Regions from separate parts of the Streptomyces poriticola genome, predicted to be linked through region 2. Evidence: riboswitches for the same ligand, from Rfam matches in the RefSeq annotation. Region 2 holds a riboswitch; the other holds the start of a gene.
What was found. A riboswitch is a leader RNA that binds a small molecule or an ion and turns the genes downstream of it on or off. The one in region 2 is predicted to bind thiamine pyrophosphate.
Positions count from the first base shown of each region.

Region 1: it holds a riboswitch for thiamine pyrophosphate, as region 2 does, so the genes downstream of both, thiO (glycine oxidase ThiO) here and V5O46_RS15285 (thiamine ABC transporter substrate-binding protein) in region 2, are expected to answer to the same signal.

Region 1 covers NZ_JBAGKH010000001.1:204,594-212,383, reverse strand. The annotation lists gene V5O46_RS00905 (deoxyribonuclease IV) at 1-460, opposite strand, end outside; gene pknB (Stk1 family PASTA domain-containing Ser/Thr kinase) at 495-2,432, opposite strand; gene V5O46_RS00895 (thiazole synthase) at 2,548-3,342, opposite strand; gene thiS (sulfur carrier protein ThiS) at 3,346-3,573, opposite strand; gene thiO (glycine oxidase ThiO) at 3,570-4,748, opposite strand; TPP riboswitch at 4,746-4,857, opposite strand; gene V5O46_RS00880 (hypothetical protein) at 4,910-5,272, shown strand; gene V5O46_RS00875 (NAD(P)/FAD-dependent oxidoreductase) at 5,305-6,555, shown strand; gene V5O46_RS00870 (Rv2175c family DNA-binding protein) at 6,703-7,068, shown strand; gene thiE (thiamine phosphate synthase) at 7,228-7,790, shown strand, end outside.
Region 2 covers NZ_JBAGKH010000009.1:8,072-15,861, reverse strand. The annotation lists gene tsf (translation elongation factor Ts) at 1-110, shown strand, start outside; gene pyrH (UMP kinase) at 312-1,070, shown strand; gene frr (ribosome recycling factor) at 1,212-1,769, shown strand; gene V5O46_RS15295 (phosphatidate cytidylyltransferase) at 1,769-2,977, shown strand; gene rlmN (23S rRNA (adenine(2503)-C(2))-methyltransferase RlmN) at 3,085-4,191, shown strand; TPP riboswitch at 4,233-4,338, shown strand; gene V5O46_RS15285 (thiamine ABC transporter substrate-binding protein) at 4,464-5,507, shown strand; gene V5O46_RS15280 (ABC transporter permease) at 5,483-7,153, shown strand; gene V5O46_RS15275 (ABC transporter ATP-binding protein) at 7,156-7,790, shown strand, end outside.

The DNA of each region.
Region 1 (7,790 bases), on a different contig from region 2:
GCAGCAGATACGGGTCGTCGTCGTGAGTCAGCTCGTCCAGCAGCGGCAGCATGTGCTCCCGGACCTGCCGCAGCGCCACCGCACGCTCCCGGCCGCCGGTGGCGCTGCCGGTGTGCACCACCACACCGAGCGCACCGATCGCCCGGGCCCGCCGCAGCGAGTGCCGCAGCGACTCCACCGAGCGCTCCACGGTCGCCTCGGTGTGCGAGCCGAAGTTGATCAGGTACGGGGCGTGGACGTACGCCGGGAGGGACTCGGCGGCGCAGGCCGCGCGGAACGCCTCGTCCTGCCTCGGACTGCCCGCCGGAGTGGCCCAGCCGCGCGGGTTGGCGACGAAGACCTGCACGGCCTCCGCCTTCAGCTCACGGGCGTAGGACAGCCCCACGGAATGCAGGCCGCCGGCGACGGGGACATGGGCGCCGACGGGGTTGCGGACGGGGCCGGGCTGCTCGGTCTTCACCCGTTCAGGGTGTCATGCGAACGGCCCCGTCCGGTCAGCGGATCGTGAGGGTGATCGTCGAGCCCTCGGGCGCGGTGTCGCCGCCCGGCACGGACTGCTTCCTGACGGTGTCGCCGAACAGCCCGAGCAGCCCGCGGTCCTCCTCGACCCGGAACCCGGCGTCCTCCAGCTTCCGCCGGGCGTCGTCGACGCTGTCGCCGACCACGTCCGGGACCTCGATCAGCTGCGGGCCCTTGGACACCGTCAGCGTCACGGTGTCGCCCTCGGCGGCCCGGCCGCCGCTGTCCGGGGTCTGCCGGGCCACCCGGCCCGCGTCGTGCTCGGAGTTGACCCGCTCGGGAGCGACCTCCACCTTCAGGCCGGCCTCGGTCAGCTCGGCCCTGGCGTCGTCGAGGTCGTCGCCGGTGACATCGGGCACGTCGATCGGCCGGCCCTTGCTGACGGTGAGCGCGATCGCCGTGCCCCCGCGCACCTCGGTACCCGCCCTCGGGTCGGTGGAGATCACGAAGCCCTTGGGGACGTCCTCGCTGAACGCCCGGGTGACCATGCCCGGCTCCAGCCCGTCCTCCTTCAGGACGGATCTGGCCCGGTCCAGCTTGTAGCCCCCCAGGTCGGCCAGCTTCACCGTCTCCGGGCCCGCGGAGACGGTGAGCGACACCGAGCCGCTGCTGCGGATCCGGGTGCCCACGGCCGGGTCGGTGCGCATCACGTCGCCGCGCTGCACCGTGTCGCTGTGGGCCTGCTCCACGCCGCCGACCTTCAGCCCCGCGCCGGCCAGCCGGTCCCGGGCCTCGGCCTCGGTCTTCCCCAGCAGCGGCGGGACCTTGGTGAACTGGCCCGAGTTGATGTACCAGACGCCCGCGCCGACGCCGAACACCAGCAGCACGGCGACCACGACCGCCATCGGGCCGCGCCGGATGCCCCTCCGGCGGGGCGGCAGCGGCGGCGGGGTCCGGAAGCGGCTGGTGCGGCTGATCCCGTCGTCGCCGTGCCCGCCGCCCGGCTCTTCGTCGTCGACCGGCAGCGGCCGGGGCAGGCCCAGCGCGCGCGGGATCACGCTGGTGCGGTCCCGGGCGTTGTCGTGCTCCTCCGTCAGCGCCTGCGGCGGCACCGCGTCCAGCTGCTCCGCGGTGAGCCGCGCGCGGGCCTCACGGACCCGCGCGAGCATGGCCACCGCGTCGTGCGGGCGGATCCCGGCGGTGCGGGCGGTCGCCGAGGCGACCAGCTCGTCCAGCTCGTACGCCGTCCCCGGCACGGCGGCCGACGGCGGCGGCACGTCCTCGTGCAGATGCCGGTAGAGCACCTGGGCGGGGGAGTCGCCGCCGTGCGGCTTGCCGCCGGTCAGCATCTCGTACAGGACCACGCCGCATGCGTAGACGTCGACGCGCGGGTCCGCGGTGCCGTGCTCGATCTGCTCGGGGGCCAGGTACGAGACGGTGCCCAGAACGGCACCTGTGGTGCTGGTGACCGTGTCCACGGCGCGGACCAGACCGAAGTCGGCGACCTTGACCCGGCCGTCGTCCCCGATGAGGACGTTCTCCGGCTTCATGTCCCGGTGCACGAACCCCGCGCGGTGCGCGGCGCCCAGGGCTGCCAGCACCGGCTCCAGGATGTCCAGCGCGGCCCTGGGCTGCAGCGCGCCGCGCTCGCGCAGCACGTCGCGCAGGGTGCAGCCGGAGACGTACTCCATCGCCAGATAGACGTACGCCCCGTCGGTGCCCTGGTCGAAGACCTGGACGACATTGGGGTGGGCGAGCCGGGCCACCGACTTCGCCTCACGGATGAACCGCTCGACGAAGGAGGCGTCGGCCGCGAGCGCCGGATGCATCACCTTGAGCGCGAGCACCCGGTCCAGACGGGTGTCCACGGCCCGGTAGACCGTGGCCATCCCGCCGACCGCGATCCGCGCGTCGATGCGGTACCGGCCGTCGAGCACCTGCCCGACCAGAGGGTCCTGAAGGGTCGTGTCCACGCAGGTGAGTGTACGAGCCGACACCGACACCCCGCCGCCTCGCCGACGATCGGTGCCGGTACTGCAGCGGACCTGTGACGCACTCCACGCAGGAGCCCCGCGGGAGGGGCGCCGGTCAGAACGCGGGGCGCTCGGGATCCAGCGCCGCGAGCCCCTCCTCCGGCGAGGAGGCCGCCGCGAAATGCCGCCGCGGGATCCGGCCCGCCAGCCGGGCCAGCCGCCCCGCCTCCACCGCGTGCCGCATCGCCTCGGCCATCAGCACCGGCTCCTGGGCCCGGGTGACCGCGGAGGCGAGCATCACGCCCGCGCAGCCCAGCTCCATCGCCAGCGCCGCGTCCGACGCCGTCCCGGCGCCCGCGTCCAGGATCACCGGCACGCGCGCGTGCTCCACGATCAGCTGGAAGTTGTGCGGGTTGCGGATCCCGAGCCCGGACCCGATCGGCGAGCCCAGCGGCATGACCGCGGCACACCCGGCATCCTCCAGCTTCCGCGCCAGAACCGGGTCGTCGTTGGTGTACGGCAGCACCGTGAACCCGTCGTCGACCAGCGTCTCCGCGGCCTCCAGCAACTCGATCGGATCCGGCAGCAGTGTCCGCTCGTCGGCGATGACCTCCAGTTTGACCAGGTCGGTGCCGAGGGCCTCGCGCGCGAGGCGGGCGGTGAGCACGGCCTCCCCGGCGGTGTAGCAGCCCGCCGTGTTCGGCAGCACCCGGATGCCCAGCCGCTCCAGCACCGACAGCACCGAACCGTGCACGGTGGGGTCCACGCGCCGCATGGCGACCGTGGTCAGCTCGGTCCCGGACGCCACCAGCGACCGCTCCAGCACGTCGAGGCTGGGTGCCCCGCCCGTGCCCATGATCAGACGGGACGTGAACGACGTACCGCCGAGGACGAAGGGATCGTCGGCCATGGGTCAGCCTCCTTGGACGGCGGTGAGGACTTCGACGCGGTCGCCCTGGGCCAGCAGGGTCGACGGCCACTGTGCGCGCGGAACGACGGTTTCGTTGAGGGCGGCGGCGACACCGGACGGCGCCTCGGTGAGCGTGCCCACCAGCGTGTCCAGCGCGGTGCCGGGAGCCACCTGGCGCGGCTCCCCGTTGACCGAGACGGTGACCGGGGGCTTCGTGACCGGGGTGTTCATGCGGACGGCTCCGTGAGGGCGGGGACGGCGGCGAAGCGCCGCGGGGTGAAGGGGCGGACCTCCTGAGGGAGGTCGCCCGTGGTCAGCACGTGCGCCATGGCGTCACCGGTGAGGGGCGTGAGCAGCACGCCGTTGCGGTAGTGCCCGGTGGCCAGCAGCAGGCCGTCCAGGGTGCTCGGGCCGAGCATCGGCGCGTTGTCCGGGGAGCCGGGCCGCAGCCCCGCGCCGGTCTCCGCCAGGGCCAGTTCCGTGACGCCCGGAACCAGTTCGTGGGCGTCGCGCAGCAGCTCGTACACACCGCCCGCGGTGACGGTCGTGTCCCAGCCCGTCTCCTCGCTGGTCGCGCCGATCACCAGCTCGCCGTTCTCCCGGGGGACCAGGTAGACGTGGTTGCCGCGGACCACCGCGCGCACGTTCCGGTGCAGCAGCGGAGGCCGGTCCCCCGGCATGGTCAGCCGGACCACCTGCCCCTTCACCGGCCGCACCGGCGGCAGGACGTCGTCCGGGATCCCCGCCAGCCGCCCGCAGAGGCTGCCCGCGGCCAGGACGGTCTGCCCGGCCGCGAGCCGGGTGCCGTCGGCCGTGACGACCCCGGTGGCCCGGTCCCCGGCGAGCGTGATCCGCTCCGCCCGCTGTCGGCGGAGGACCACCCCCGCCCGCTCACAGGCGGTCACCAGCGCACGCGCGAGGCGCCGCGGGTCGACCTGGTGATCGCCGTCCACCCGGAGCCCGCCCCGCACGCCCGGTGCGAGCATCGGCTCGAGGCGCCGGCAGTCGCGCCCCGAGAGCCACTCCGACCGCAGTCCGCACTGCTCCTGGAAGGCGTGCAGTTCTCGCAGGTGGGCCCGGTCGTCGGCGTCGAGGGCGACGGCCAGGGTGCCGCACCGGCGGTAACCGAGATCCTCGCCGGTGGCGTCGGTCAGCTCGGTCGTGAACTCCGGATAGCGGCGGGCCGACGCGAGGTTCAGGGCGAGCAGGGTCTGCTCGCCGTAGTGCAGTTCGGTGACGGCGGCCAGCATCCCCGCCGCCACCCGGGCGGCCCCGCCGCCCGGCTCGGGGTCGACCACGGTGGTGGCCAGTCCGCGCTGCGCGGCCCGCCAGGCCGTGACCAGACCGATGATCCCGCCCCCGATCACGAGGACGTCTGACGTACCCGAGGTACCTGTGGACGACATGGGCGTCCAGCCCCTCCCTTCGCCGGCATGACCCGGATCAGGTTCGTACGGTCGGAGGCCGCCAGCCTCCCTCTCAGCCCGGTGCGTCCGGGCTCCCGCGAGTGCTCTACGGTGGCCACCCTAGCTCTTGGTTCCGCGCGTCTGTAAGGGAGCATCCCGCCGTGGCCCGTTCGCTCGACGGACTCGTCCTCGCCCCCGTGGCCGACCAGGCCGCCGGTCAGGTGGGCACCCGCACCCGGTTCGCGTACCACGAGCAGGACGGCGCGGTCTGGGCCGAGTACGCCGGTGGCGACGTCGTGCGCGGCCACCTGGTGGGCACCCGGGACGGCGACCGGCTCGACTTCCGCTACGTACAGCTCGGGACCGACGGCACCACGGCGTCCGGGCACTGCGTGTCGACGGTCCGCGACCTGCCGGACGGGCGGGTGCGCCTGGAGGAGACCTGGGAGTGGGAGTCGCGGCCGGGCAGCGGGACGAGCGTGGTCGAGAGCCTGGTGGAGCAGGTCACGGCGCACGGCCACTGACTGACGCGATGTCAGGTGTCTAAGGTGATCAGGTGAGCGAGCAGACGCAGCAAGGGACGCCCGGACGCGGTGGACCTCCGGACCGCGTGGTCGTGGCCGGCGCGGGCATGGCCGGTGTACAGACCGCGGTGACCCTCCGCGAGCAGGGCTTCACCGGCGCCCTGACACTGATCGGCGCGGAGCCGCACCAGCCCTACGACCGGCCCCCGCTGTCCAAGGCCGTCCTGCTGGGCACCGCCGAGGGGTCCGCCTTCGACGTCGACTTCGAGGGGCTCGGCATCGAGCTCCGGCTGGGCTGCGAGGCGCTCGGCGTCCGGCCCGGCGAGCACACCCTGGACACCTCCGCGGGGCCCGTCCCGTACGACGTCCTGGTCCTCGCCACCGGCGCCGAACCGGTCTCGCTGCCCGGCGCCGAGGGCGTTCCCGGCGTCCATCTGCTGCGCACCCTGGACGACGCCGAGCGGCTGCGCCCGGTGCTCGCCCGGCAGCACGACATCGTGGTGGTCGGCGCCGGCTGGATCGGCGCCGAGTTCGCCACCGCCGCGCGCGAGGCGGGCTGCGCGGTGACCGTCGTGGAGGCCGCCGACCGGCCGCTCACGGGCGCGTTGCCCGCCGAGGTGGCCGCGCCGATGGCCGCCTGGTACGCCGACGCCGGAGCCGTACTGCGTACCCACGCGCGTGTGGAGCGCGTCGAGCCCGGCGCCGTGGTGCTCGAGGACGGCACGCGTGTGCCGGCCGGCGCGGTCGTCGTCGGCATCGGCGCCCGGCCCGCCACCGCCTGGCTCGCCGGATCCGGGATCGCGCTGGGCGAGCACGGCGAGGTGCTCGCCGACGACCGGCTGCGCACCTCCGCCCCGGACGTGTACGCGGTCGGCGACTGCGCCTCCTTCCCCTCCGGCCGCTACGGCGAGCGGCTGCTGGTGCATCACTGGGACAACGCCCTCCAGGGGCCGCGCACCGTGGCCGCGGGCATTCTCGGGGCGGCCGCCGGTGAGTCCGGGCCGGTGTACGACCCGGTGCCGTACTTCTGGTCCGAGCAGTTCGGCCGTTTCGTGCAGTACGCCGGTCACCACACGTCCGCCGACACCACCCTGTGGCGCGGCGATCCGTCCGGCCCCGCATGGACGGTGTGCTGGCTGCGCGAGGACCGGCTGATCGCCCTGCTGGCCGTGGGCCGTCCCCGGGACCTGACCCAGGGCAGGCGGCTGATCGAGTCCGGCGCCCTGATGGACCCGCGGCTGCTCGCCGACCCGGCGAGGCCGCTGAAGGCGGCCACGGCGTGATCCGGCCGCCCCGGGCCGGAGGGGTCCGGGCCGGACGGGTCCCGGACGGGTCCGGAGGGGTCCCGGACGGGGCCGGGCGAGGGTCGGACGCGGCCCGGCGGACGGGCCCGGCTTCCGGCTGTCAGTGCCGGATGGCAGGCTGGAAGGGTGACCGAGATTGACACGAAGATCGATGCTCTCGTCCCTGCCTGGCTCACCCTCCCCGACATCGCCGAGATGCTCGGCGTCGAGGTGACCCGCGTGCGGCAGCTGGTCAAGGAGGGCCAGCTCATCGCCGTACGCCGTGGTGAGAACCGCGCGCTGCACGTCCCCGCGGCCTTCATCGACGGGGACAAGGTGGTCAAGGGCCTGTCCGGCACCCTGACACTGCTGCGGGACGACGGCTTCACGGTGGAAGAGATGCTGGAGTGGCTCTTCACGCCCGACGACACCCTGCCCGGCACCCCCGCGCAGGCCCTGAGCGAGAATCGCGGCACGGAGGTGAAGCGCCGCGCCCAGGCGCTGGCCGTCTGACCGGACCCACCGCCCACCGTGCGGGCCGCGGCAGGCCGCAGCCGCGGCCCGGGTGAGCCGCGGCCGCACGCCGCCGAACGGCGGGGTCGCATCCCGCCCGAGAGCGACGGCGGGGGCGCCCCGCCGACACCGGAACCGACACCAGGGGGATCCCCACGCATGGCCGACACCGCAGTCACCGCCCGCGCCCGGCTCGCCGACGCCCGGCTCTACCTCTGCACGGACGCGCGCGAGCGCCAGGGTGACCTGCCCGAGTTCCTGGATGCAGTGCTGGCCGGGGGCGTCGACATCGTCCAGCTGCGCGACAAGGGCATGGAGGCGGCCGCGGAGCTGGCCCACCTGGAGGTCTTCGCCGAGGCCTGCGCCCGGCACGGCAAGCTCCTCGCGGTCAACGACCGCGCGGACGTGGCCCACGCCGCCCGTGCCGACGTGCTGCATCTGGGCCAGGGCGACCTGCCCGTGCCCGCCGCACGCGCCGTTCTCGGCGCCGGTGTGCTGATCGGCCGGTCCACGCACGCCGAGTCCGAGGCAGCCGCGGCGGTCGCCCAGGACGGCGTGGACTACTTCTGCACCGGCCCCTGCTGGCCGACCCCCACCAAGCCCGGCCGGCACGCCCCCGGCCTCGACCTGGTGCGGTACACCGCCGCGCTGGGTACGGACCGGCCGTGGTTCGCCATCGGCGGCATCGATCTCGGCAACCTCGACCAGATCCTCGAAGCGGG
Region 2 (7,790 bases):
CGCTGCTCGGCCAGCCGTACGCGCTGGACAACAAGAAGTCCGTCCAGAAGGTGCTGGACGAGGCCGGTGTCACCCTGAAGCGCTTCTCGCGCATCAAGGTCGGCATCTGAGTCCGTACCGCGACGGACGCACGACCCCGGTAGGGTCGACAGCAGTCGTCCGCGTTGTCCGCGTATGCCGCCGCGCACACGCGCGTGGCGGACGACAGCAGATCTGACGAAGGAGGCCATTGCCGCGCACGGGTTGCGAACCACCCCACCGGCAATGGCCTTCTTCGTATGTGTGACCCACGTAAAAGAGGCGAGATCTCCATGACCACCAAGGCCGAGAAGAGCGACGACGGCAAAGTACGCGGCCGGTTTCTGCTGAAGCTGTCCGGAGAGGCCTTCTCCGGCGGCGGGGGCCTGGGCGTCGACCCCGACGTGGTGCACGCCATCGCACGCGAGATCGCGGCAGTCGTCCGGGACGGCGCGCAGATCGCCATCGTCATCGGCGGCGGCAACTTCTTCCGCGGTGCGGAACTGCAGGTGCGCGGCATGGACCGGGCACGCTCCGATTACATGGGCATGCTCGGCACGGTGATGAACTGCCTCGCCCTCCAGGACTTCCTGGAGAAGGAGGGCGTGGACTGCCGGGTGCAGACCGCCATCACCATGGGCCAGGTCGCCGAGCCCTACATCCCGCTGCGCGCCGTGCGCCACCTGGAGAAGGGCCGCGTGGTCATCTTCGGCGCCGGCATGGGCATGCCGTACTTCTCCACCGACACCACCGCCGCCCAGCGCGCCCTGGAGATCGACGCCGAGGCACTGCTCATGGGCAAGAACGGTGTGGACGGGGTCTACGACTCCGACCCGAAGACCAACCCGGACGCGGTGAAGTTCGACGCGCTCGGCTACGGCGAGGTCATCACCCGCGACCTGAAGGTCGCCGATGCCACCGCCGTCACGCTGTGCCGCGACAACAGGCTCCCCATCGTGGTCTTCGAGCTCCTGAAGGAGGGCAATATCGCCCGCGCCGTCAAGGGTGAGAAGATCGGCACGCTGGTGGGTGACCAGGGCAGCCGGGACTGACCTGAGCACCACGTTGCCCGGCCGGGGGATGGACAATGTCCTGCCGGTCGGGAACCGTGCAGGAAGAAGACGCGACGCAGCCGGCCGCCGCCCCGACCTGGAACCGCAGCCGGGCCTACTCAAGACACGCAGGAGCAAGTGGTGATCGAAGAGACCCTCCTCGAGGCCGAGGAGAAGATGGAGAAGGCCGTCGTGGTCGCCAAGGAGGACTTCGCCGCGATCCGCACCGGCCGTGCGCACCCGGCGATGTTCAACAAGATCGTGGCCGACTACTACGGCGCCCTGACGCCGATCAACCAGCTGGCCTCGTTCTCCGTGCCCGAGCCGCGGATGGCCGTGGTGACGCCGTTCGACAAGAGCGCGCTCCGCAACATCGAGCAGGCGATCCGCGACTCCGACCTGGGCGTCAACCCGAGCAACGACGGCAACATCATCCGGGTGGTGTTCCCCGAGCTCACCGAGGAGCGGCGCCGCGAGTACATCAAGGTCGCCAAGGGCAAGGGCGAGGACGCCAAGGTGTCCATCCGCTCCGTGCGCCGCAAGGCCAAGGACGCCATCGACAAGCTGATCAAGGACGGCGAGGTCGGCGAGGACGAGGGCCGCCGTGCGGAGAAGGAGCTCGACGACACCACCGCGAAGTACGTCGCCCAGGTGGACGAGCTCCTCAAGCACAAGGAAGCGGAACTGCTCGAGGTCTGATGAACGACTCTTCCTGGGGCGCGCCGCCGCAAGCCGGGTACTGGGGCACCACCGAGCAGGTACCTGGCCAGGGGTATGTCCAGGGAGCCGCCACGGCGGGTCCCGCGTACGATGCGCACAACGCGCAGCACACTCGCCCCATGCCCATCGTGCCCGAACACGGCGGAGCCCAGGATGACCACCGGGACGACCCGAGGGCCGCTCGGCTGAGCGGCCCTCTGTTCCGGGACGAGACGTTCCCCGAGGGGACGTTCACGGCCGGGACGGTCCCGGACGGAACGTTCCGCGACCAGACCTCGCCGGCGCAGCCCCACCCGGTGGCGCCGCAGAATCCGGAGCCCATGCCCGACGCCTCGCAGCCGGCGACCCCGTCGCAGCCGGCGCCGCAGAAGAAGAGCGCGGGGCGCGACCTGGGCGCGGCGATAGGGGTCGGGGTGGGACTCGGCGCGGTGATCGTCGCGTCGCTGTTCGTCGTGAAGGCCGTGTTCGTCGGCGTGGTCGCGGTCGCGGTCGTGGTGGGCCTGTGGGAGCTGACCAAGCGGCTGAAGGAACGCAGGGACATCAGGGCGCCGCTGGTTCCGCTCGCGCTCGGCGGCGCCGCGATGGTGGTCGCCGGGTATGTGCGGGGCGCCGACGGCGCATGGGTCGCGATGGCGCTGACGGCGCTGGCGGTGCTGGTCTGGCGGATGACCGAACCGCCGGAGAACTATCTGCGCGACGTCACGGCGGGCGTCTTCGCCGCGTTCTACGTGCCGTTCCTCGCCACGTTCGTCGCGATGATGCTGGCCGCGGACGACGGTCCGTGGCGGGTGCTGACGTTCCTGCTGCTGACCGTGGTGAGCGACACCGGCGCCTACGCCGTCGGCTGGCGCTTCGGCCGGACCAAGCTCGCCCCGCGGATCAGCCCCGGCAAGACCCGCGAGGGCCTGCTCGGCGCGGTCGCCTTCGCGATGGCCGCGGGCGCGCTGTGCATGCAGTTCCTGATCGACGGCGGCCAGTGGTGGCAGGGCCTGCTGCTCGGCCTCGCGGTCGCCGCCAGCGCCACCCTGGGCGACCTCGGCGAGTCGATGATCAAGCGGGACCTGGGCATCAAGGACATGGGTTCCCTGCTTCCGGGCCACGGCGGCATCATGGACCGGCTGGACTCCCTGCTGCCGACGGCGCCGGTGGCGTGGCTGCTGCTGGTGGTCTTCGTCGGGTCCGGATAGGTGAACGATCTTCGCCGGGCCGGTCTGACCTGTGCTTTCCCTGCCCGGGTGACGTTGTCCACAGGGTGGCGGGTCCTGCCGTGCGGGTCTGCGACACTGGTAGGGCCATGCCTAAGCCCGGAGAACTCACTTTCGTCGCCCCGCGCGGAGCCAAGAAGCCGCCGCGGCACCTCGCCGACCTGTCGCCCGCCGAGCGCAAGGAGGCGGTCGCCGCCGTCGGTGAGAAGCCGTTCCGCGCCAAGCAGCTCTCGCAGCACTACTTCGCGCGGTACGCGCACGACCCGCAGCAGTGGACCGACATTCCGGCCACGTCCCGCCTCCGGCTCCAGGAGGCGCTGCTTCCCGAGCTGATGACGGTCGTGCGCCATCTGTCGACCGACCAGGGCACCACCCGCAAGACCCTGTGGCGGATGGTCGACGGGACCCTGGTGGAGTCCGTGCTCATGCGCTATCCGGACCGGGTCACCATGTGCATCAGCTCCCAGGCGGGCTGCGGCATGAACTGCCCGTTCTGTGCCACCGGCCAGGCGGGTCTGGACCGGAACCTGTCCACCGCAGAGATCGTGCACCAGATCGTCGACGGCATGCGGGCGCTGCGCGACGGCGAGGTCCCCGGCGGCCCGGCACGGCTGTCCAACATCGTGTTCATGGGCATGGGCGAGCCGCTCGCCAACTACAACCGCGTCGTCGGCGCCATCCGCCGCCTCACCGATGCCGAGCCCGACGGCCTCGGTCTGTCCCAGCGCGGCATCACCGTCTCCACCGTCGGCCTGGTCCCGGCCATCCACCGGTTCGCCGACGAGGGCTTCAAGTGCCGCCTCGCGATCTCGCTGCACGCGCCCGACGACGAGCTGCGCGACACCCTCGTCCCGGTGAACACCCGGTGGAAGGTGCGCGAGGTGCTGGACGCCGGGTTCGAGTACAGCGCCAGGTCCGGGCGCCGGCTGTCCATCGAGTACGCGCTGATCCGGGACATCAACGACCACGCCTGGCGGGGCGACCGGCTCGGCCGGCTGCTGAAGGGCAAGCCGGTCCATGTCAACCTGATTCCGCTCAACCCCACCCCCGGTTCCAAGTGGACCGCCTCCCGCCCCGAGGACGAGAGGGCGTTCCTCGAGGCCATCGCCGCCCACGGGGTGCCGGTGACGATCCGGGACACCCGAGGGCAGGAGATCGACGGGGCGTGTGGTCAGCTCGCCGCGAGCGAGAGGTAATCTGACCGGCGTGAGAACAACTTCATACACCTGACATCGTCACTTTCCGACAGGGGAGCGCCACAGCGCTGAGAGTGCGGCACCGGCCGCAGACCCTCCGAACCTGGCCCAGGTCATTCTGGGTAGGGAGATCGGTCATCACTCGAGCTGTTGCGCCCTGTCCGGGGCTCCTGACGGAGCACCGGGCGGGGCCGCGTCTTCTCCTGGTCTCCCAGGAGGAATCAGTGAGCAACACCAGCAAGCGTCTCGCGGCGGCCGTCGCCGCCCTCGGCATGGCCGGCGGGCTCGCCGCCTGCGGGTCGTCCGACGGGGACGGCGGGAAGGCGTCCGGCGACACCCGGACGGTCACCCTCGTCAGCCATGACTCGTGGGCCGCGTCCGAGGACGTCATAGCCGAGTTCGAGAAGAGCTCCGGCTACCAGGTCGAGGTCCTGGAGGACGGCGACGCCGGGCAGGCCGTCAACAAGGCGATCCTGACCAAGGACAACCCGCAGGGCGACGTCTTCTTCGGCGTCGACAACACCCTGCTCTCCCGGGCACTGGACAACGGACTGTTCCAGCCGTACGAGGCGAAGGGCTCCGACCTGATCCTCCGGGAGTACCGCGCCGACCAGGACCGGAACCGCGTCACCCCCGTCGACACCGGCGACATCTGCGTCAACTACGACAAGGCGTACTTCAGCGAGCGCAAGCTGACCCCGCCGGACTCCCTGGACGATCTGATCAAGCCGGAGTACAAGAACCTCCTCGTCACCGAGAACGCGTCAACCTCCTCGCCCGGCCTCGGTTTCCTGCTCGGCACCGCCGCCCAGTACGGCGACGAGGGCTGGCCGGACTACTGGAAGAAGCTGAGGGCCAACGGCGTGAAGGTCGTCGACGGCTGGGAGCAGGCCTACAACGAGGAGTTCTCCGGCTCGGCCGGCGGCAAGCAGGCCGGCGGCGACCGCCCGCTCGTCGTCTCCTACGCCTCCTCCCCGCCCGCAGAGGTGATCTACGCCGATCCGCAGCCGGACACCGCGCCCACCGGCGTCGCCACCGGCACCTGCTTCCGGCAGGTGGAGTACGCCGGCCTGCTGAGCAACGCCGCCAATCCCGAGGGCGGCAAGGCGCTCATCGACTTCCTGATCAGCAAGCGGTTCCAGGAGGACATGCCGCTCAACATGTTCGTCTACCCGGTGGTCGAGGGAGCGCAGATCCCCCAGGCCTTCGAGGACCACGGGCCGCAGGCCGAGGATCCGCAGACCATGGACCCGGCAGAGATCGCCGAGCACCGCGACGAGTGGGTCAAGTCGTGGACGTCGCTCGTACTGAAGTAGCCACGCGCGGACGCCGCACGGGGAACGCGGCGCGGCTCGCCCTGATGGCCGGGCCCGTCGCGTTCTTCGCGGTGTTCTTCGCCTACCCGGTCGCCGCGATCGTCGCGCGCGGCCTGCGCGTGGACGGCGCCTGGCAGCTCGGCCGGATCGTCGAGGTCGCGGCGGAGCCCGGCATCCGGGAGGTGCTGTGGTTCACCACCTGGCAGGCGCTGGCCTCCACCGCGCTCACGCTGCTGATCGCACTGCCCGGCGCGTATGTCTTCGCCCGGCTGGACTTCCCCGGCAAGCAGGTGCTGCGGGCCGTGGTCACCGTGCCGTTCGTGCTGCCCACGGTCGTGGTCGGCACCGCGTTCCTGGCGCTGGTCGGGCGCGGCGGACTGCTCGACGGCCTGTGGGGCGTACGGCTGGACACCACGGTCTGGGCGATCCTGCTCGCGCACGTCTTCTTCAACTACGCCGTCGTGGTGCGCACCGTCGGCGGACTGTGGTCGCAGCTCGACCCGCGGCAGGAGGAGGCCGCGCGGATGCTGGGCGCCTCGCGCCTGCACGCCTGGCGCACGGTCACCCTGCCCGCGCTCGGCCCCGCCGTGGCCGCCGCCGCGCTGATGGTGTTCCTGTTCACCTTCACCTCCTTCGGCGTCGTCCAGATCCTCGGCGGGCCCACCTTCGCCACCCTGGAAGTGGAGATCTACCGGCAGACCTCGCAGGTCTTCGACCTGTCCACGGCCGCCGTGCTGACCCTGGTCCAGTTCGCCGCGGTCGGCGCAGTTCTCGCCGTGCACGCCTGGACCGTACGCCGCCGGGAGAGCGCCCTGCGGCTGGTGGACGCGGCCGTCACCGCCCGCCGGCCGCGCGGTGCCGGGCAGTGGGCGCTGCTCACCGGGGTCCTGGCCACCGTCGCCGTGCTGATCCTGCTGCCGCTCGGGGTGCTGGTCGAGCGTTCGCTGGGCGCCGCGGGGCTCGGCTACTACCGGGCGCTGACCCGTAAGGACGGGGGTGCCTTCCTCGTACCGCCGATCGAGGCCGTCGGCAACTCACTGCAGTACGCCGTCGCCGCCACCGCCATCGCCGTGCTGATCGGCGGTCTCGCCGCCGCAGCGCTGACCCGCCGGGACGCGGGCCGCTTCGTGCGCGGCTTCGACGCGCTGCTGATGCTGCCGCTCGGGGTGTCCGCGGTGACCGTCGGCTTCGGGTTCCTGATCGCGCTCGACGAGCCGCCGCTGGACCTGAGGTCCTCCTGGATTCTCGTGCCGCTGGCGCAGGCACTGGTCGGCGTGCCGTTCGTGGTACGGACCATGCTGCCGGTGCTCCGCGCGGTGGACGCGCGGCTGCGGGAGGCGGCGGCGGTGCTCGGGGCGTCGCCCTGGCGGGTGTGGCGGGAGGTCGATCTGCCGCTGGTGCGGCGGGCACTGCTGATCGCGGCCGGGTTCGCCTTCGCGGTGTCGCTGGGGGAGTTCGGGGCGACCGTGTTCATCGCGCGGCCGGACAACCCCACCCTGCCGGTGGCGGTGGCGCGGCTGCTGGGCCGGCCGGGGGACATGAACTACGGCCAGGCGATGGCCCTGTCCACCATTCTCATGATCGTGTGTGCCGTGTCGCTGCTGGTGCTGGAGCGGCTGCGGACCGACCGGACCGGGGAGTTCTAGCCATGCCGTCGAGCCTGCCGAGCCTGCCGAGCCCGCCTAGCCTGCTCGGCCTCGAGGACGCCACCGTGCGCTTCGGTGGGCGCGCGGTGCTGGACGCCGTCGCTCTCGACGTCGCCGAGCACGAGGTGGTGTGCGTGCTGGGGCCGAGCGGCAGCGGCAAGTCCACGCTGCTGCGGGCGGTGGCCGGACTGCAGCATCTGGACGCCGGGCGGGTGCTGCTCGACGGACGGGACCAGACGGGCGTACCGGCGCACCGGCGCGAGGTCGGGCTGATGTTCCAGGACCACCAGCTGTTCCCGCAGCGGGACGTGGCCGGGAACGTCGCCTTCGGCCCCCGGATGCACGGCGCCTCCCGGGCCGAACAGCGGCGGCGCGTGACGGAGTTGCTGGAGCTGGTCGGGCTGCCGGACGCCGCGGACCGGGCGGTCGGCGCGCTCTCCGGCGGCGAGCAGCAGCGGGTGGCGCTGGCCCGCGCCCTCGCGCCCCGGCCCCGGCTGCTGATGCTGGACGAACCGCTCGGCCAGCTCGACCGCTCGCTCCGGGAGCGGCTCGTCGTCGAACTGCGGGAGTTGTTCGGCCGGCTGGGCACCACGGTGCTCGCCGTCACCCACGACCAGGGCGAGGCGTTCGCGCTCGC